One region of the Brevibacillus sp. MER 51 genome, then DNA from elsewhere that is predicted to be linked to it. Evidence: a T-box and tRNA genes for the amino acid it is inferred to sense, from the RefSeq annotation. Region 1 holds a T-box; the other holds one or more tRNA genes.
The links. The T-box of region 1 lies ahead of ileS (isoleucine--tRNA ligase). A T-box ahead of a tRNA ligase gene usually reads a tRNA of that ligase, here a tRNA-Ile.
Positions count from the first base shown of each region.

Region 2: it has a tRNA-Ile gene. The T-box ahead of ileS (isoleucine--tRNA ligase) is inferred to sense a tRNA for this amino acid. The anticodon was not compared.

Region 1 covers NZ_JAMAUS010000005.1:256,569-258,806, forward strand. Annotated here, with positions in the region: gene ileS (isoleucine--tRNA ligase) at 1-913, opposite strand, end outside; T-box leader at 959-1,225, opposite strand; gene M3630_RS13375 (DivIVA domain-containing protein) at 1,316-1,807, opposite strand; gene M3630_RS13380 (YlmH family RNA-binding protein) at 1,908-2,238, opposite strand, start outside.
Region 2 covers NZ_JAMAUS010000007.1:1,132-3,369, forward strand. Annotated here, with positions in the region: tRNA gene M3630_RS15900 (tRNA-Arg) at 27-100, opposite strand; tRNA gene M3630_RS15905 (tRNA-Gly) at 107-182, opposite strand; tRNA gene M3630_RS15910 (tRNA-Leu) at 191-277, opposite strand; tRNA gene M3630_RS15915 (tRNA-Lys) at 310-385, opposite strand; tRNA gene M3630_RS15920 (tRNA-Gln) at 394-468, opposite strand; tRNA gene M3630_RS15925 (tRNA-Tyr) at 487-571, opposite strand; tRNA gene M3630_RS15930 (tRNA-Thr) at 619-694, opposite strand; tRNA gene M3630_RS15935 (tRNA-Phe) at 709-784, opposite strand; tRNA gene M3630_RS15940 (tRNA-Asp) at 820-896, opposite strand; tRNA gene M3630_RS15945 (tRNA-Val) at 922-997, opposite strand; tRNA gene M3630_RS15950 (tRNA-Glu) at 1,085-1,158, opposite strand; tRNA gene M3630_RS15955 (tRNA-Asn) at 1,166-1,241, opposite strand; tRNA gene M3630_RS15960 (tRNA-Ala) at 1,259-1,334, opposite strand; tRNA gene M3630_RS15965 (tRNA-Ile) at 1,382-1,458, opposite strand; gene gyrB (DNA topoisomerase (ATP-hydrolyzing) subunit B) at 1,677-2,238, opposite strand, start outside.

The DNA.
Region 1 (2,238 bases):
TGCGATCGTAGAACGGATGCTGAGTCTCTACGCCTTCCAGATCTTGACCTTTAAAGCTCGCGAGAATCTCTACGCCTTCCCAGCCAATTTCTTTGCTCGCAGCTTCAATCAGACCGTTGGCTACCAGGAACTTGCGGCCATCCACCTTCACGACGTTGTACTCGAGCTCAGGGTGCAGGCTGATCGCGAGGTTTGCTGGCAATGTCCAAGGAGTCGTTGTCCAGATAACAACGCCTGTTTCTGTGTCCAGCTTGCCTTTTCCGTCTGCTACCTGGAAGCTGACGTAAATAGAAGGAGAGCGCTTGTCTTTGTATTCGATTTCTGCATCAGCCAGAGCCGTCTCAGAAGACGGAGACCAGTACACGCAGCGCAGACCTTTGTAAATATAGCCCTTTTTCGCCATTTCGCCGAATACGCGAATTTGGTTGGCTTCATACTCAGGCAGGAGTGTTACATAAGGGTTTTCCCAATCTCCACGAACGCCCAGACGCTTGAATTGGTCACGTTGCTTGTCAATATAGGACCAAGCATACTCTTCACAGCGTTGGCGGAAATCGTTCACTTCAATGCTGCGACGATCCAGCCCTTGTGCATTGATAATCGCTTGCTCAATCGGCAAACCATGTGTATCCCAGCCTGGGATGTACGGCGCATAAAAGCCTGCCATGGATTTGTAGCGTACGATGAAGTCCTTGAGGATTTTGTTCAGTGCGTGACCGATATGGATGTCTCCATTCGCATATGGAGGGCCATCATGCAAGACAAAAGACGGGCGGTCTTTTGTACGATCCAACACTTGTTGGTAAATATTTTGCTCTTCCCATACCGCTTGCATCTGTGGCTCGCGGCTTGGCAAATTTCCGCGCATGGGGAAATCTGTTTTTGGTAGCGCTAAGGTTTTGCTGTAATCCATGGCCTGATTCACTCCTTAAATAAATAAAAGCCTTCACTCATCCCATAAAGGGACGAGAGAAAGCTCCCGTGGTACCACCCTGATTGAACAAACCCGTACGACAAAAAAGCCTGCATCGGATTCGTTCCACTTCACTCATTCGTAACGGGAATGACGCGCTCACTTACTCACCTGTGCAACCATCAAGGTTCTCGGTTTTCGGATATTGAACTCCCGGGTGATTTTCTGCGAAAGCAACTGGCCGGGTTTTCACCTTTTCCCGACTCTCTAGGCAGTGCTGGCTCACGTACTCTTCCCGTTCATCGTCTATGATTTGTTTAAGTGTGTTCAACTTCTATAAGTGCTTTATTTCGAAAAAGTTGTCTTTCATTATAATACCATCATTGCTCGAACGTCAATGATTTATTCAACTGTTACAGGCGAATCAACTTGTGGCTGTTCAATGCTGTCCCAGTCGCCATTTTCCAGCATTTCCAACTGCGCTTCCAAAAGCGTACGAAAGCGCATACGGTAAACCGAAGCACGTTTTTTTAATTCTTCGATTTCGATTGCGATTTTGCGCGACTTCGCCAATGCTTCGTTGACGATACGGTCTGCATTTTTCTCGGCTTCTTTTAAGATGAGCTGCGCTTCCTTGCGGGCATTCGACTTCACATCCTCCGCTGTCTCCTGCGCCACCAAAATCGACTTGCTCAAATTTTCTTCCAAACTCTTATAGTAATCTACGCGCTCATTCAGAATAGCTACGCGCTCTTCCTGTTCTTTTTTCTCTTTTATCAAGAGCTCAAAATCTTTGATCACCTGATCGAGAAATTCGTTCACTTCGTCAATATTATACCCACGAAAGCCTGTGCTGAATTCCTTATTGTGTATATCTAACGGCGTTAATGGCACATGAACCCCCCACTTTTCCCGATAATTCGTCTTCAATTATTTCGACAGGAATAGCAGTGTTTCCTGCCGTATTTTACATTTTTTTGCGCCTTGGTCCATCTTATGTAACCAGTCCGACAATCATGCGGAGTCTTCCGCTGCGTGTTGGACCTGCTACCTCAAGAATTTTGAACCGACCATATCCTGCAAGTGATACCATATCCCCCATCTGGAGTTGATACGATGGGTCCTCGATTACTTTCCAGTTGATCTTTACTTTTCCCGCTCGAATGGGCACAAGTGCTTTTGCGCGAGACATATTGTGTACTTCTCCGATGACCGCGTCAATTCGCGGTGATGGTACGGTGATCGTTTTTTCAACAAACTTGGGAGCTGGAGGTGTAAAGTCCTCCCATTCTACCCGTTCAAACTGAACAGAAGTCCGGTGAATT
Region 2 (2,238 bases), on a different contig from region 1:
GTTCTTCACTTTTTAAAATGAAGATGCGTGCCCTGAGAGATTCGAACTCCCGACCTTTTGATTCGTAGTCAAACGCTCTATCCAGCTGAGCTAAGGGCACATGTTATGGAGCGGACGAAGGGTCTCGAACCCTCGACCTTCGCCTTGGCAAGGCGACGCTCTACCAATTGAGCTACGTCCGCATATTTATTGGTGCGGTCGAGAGGACTTGAACCTCCACGGTGTTGCCACCACTAGAACCTGAATCTAGCGCGTCTGCCAATTCCGCCACGACCGCATTTAAAATTCAATCTCTCGCTTTTTAAAAACTGGTGAGCCATGAAGGACTCGAACCTTCGACCCTCTGATTAAAAGTCAGATGCTCTACCAACTGAGCTAATGGCTCTCGAAAAATGGCTGGGGTACTAGGATTTGAACCTAGGAATGACGGAGTCAAAGTCCGTTGCCTTACCGCTTGGCTATACCCCAATAGCCATGAAGTAAAGATGGTGGGGAGAGACGGATTCGAACCGCCGAACCCGGAGGGAGCAGATTTACAGTCTGCCGTGTTTAGCCACTTCACTATCTCCCCAAGCTTGTCCTTCAAAAGCAAACCTTATTCAGCTTTCAAAGAAAAAGTGGTGCCGGCAATAGGACTTGAACCCACAACCCCCTGATTACAAGTCAGGTGCTCTACCAATTGAGCTATACCGGCGTGCTTGGTATAAATGGTGGCTCGGGACGGAATCGAACCGCCGACACGAGGATTTTCAGTCCTCTGCTCTACCGACTGAGCTACCGAGCCTCAAGCGTAATTGTTTCGCCATCGCTTGAGAAAAATGGCGGAGCTGACGGGACTCGAACCCGCGACCTCCGGTGTGACAGACCGGCGTGAACTCCAACTTCACCACAGCTCCATGTAAAACATTCAGTTGTTAAAAGTGGTGGAGGCTGACGGGATCGAACCGCCGACCCTCTGCTTGTAAGGCAGATGCTCTCCCAGCTGAGCTAAGCCTCCGCTATTCCCAACAAAGTGACGTCAATGCTTTGAAGCATATTCCGAGTACTTTGTTGGGGCCCCTTATTATCAGGGCGTTTTGCTAGGTGACCCGTAGGGGATTCGAACCCCTGAATGACAGCGTGAAAGGCTGCTGTGTTAAACCGCTTCACCAACGGGCCATTTGAATGGCTCCTCGGGACGGACTCGAACCGCCGACCGATCGGTTAACAGCCGATTGCTCTACCAACTGAGCTACCGAGGAATGATGATGTTTTAGAATGGTGGAGCTGAACGGGATCGAACCGATGACCTCCTGCTTGCAAGGCAGGCGCTCTCCCAACTGAGCTACAGCCCCATTCTAATGCTTTCATGACACAGTTGCCATGCCAGCTATGTAAGTGGTGGTGGGCCTAGGCTGACTCGAACAGCCGACCTCACGCTTATCAGGCGTGCGCTCTAACCAACTGAGCTATAGGCCCGTAATTACTTCCGGAACTTTAATCTATCACACTTTTAAGTTCATTGCAATAGAAAATTTGATATTTTTTTATTGCGTGGGTGAACTTTTTTGTGAAAGACGAGTTTAACAAAAGCACAATCTATTATAAGTCAGTTCATCATATATTTCAAATGTGTTTTTAAATTTTCATTAAGAAAAAAGCTTGCCCGGTAAAGGACAAGCTTTTCTTCGTCGCAATTAAATATCAAGATCGCGTACATTTGCTGCGTATTGTTCAATAAACTCCCTGCGAGGCTCTACTTCGTCACCCATCAGTGTCTCAAACACCATATCGGCATCCATAGCATCCTGGAGATCTACCTGAAGCAACGTACGAACTTCTGGGTCCATTGTAGTCTCCCACAATTGATCCGCGTTCATCTCACCTAGTCCTTTATAGCGTTGGACGTTTGGCTTCGGTTGTGCCTTCAAGGTAGCGAGAACCTCATCACGCTGCTTGTCGGTATAAGCATAGTGCAGCGTCTTCCCTTGCTTGATGCTGTAAAGAGGCGGCTGCGCAATATAAATATACCCCGCTTCGATCAACTGTTTCATGTAACGGAAGAAGAACGTCAGCAGAAGCGTACGGATATGCGATCCGTCGACGTCGGCGTCCGTCATAATAACGACTTTATGGTAGCGTGCCTTTGAAATATCAAAGTCTTCACCGACACCTGTTCCCAAAGCCGTAATAATAGCACGGATCTCGTTGTTGCCGAGAATTTTGTCCAAACGTGCTTTTTCTACGTTCAATACCTTC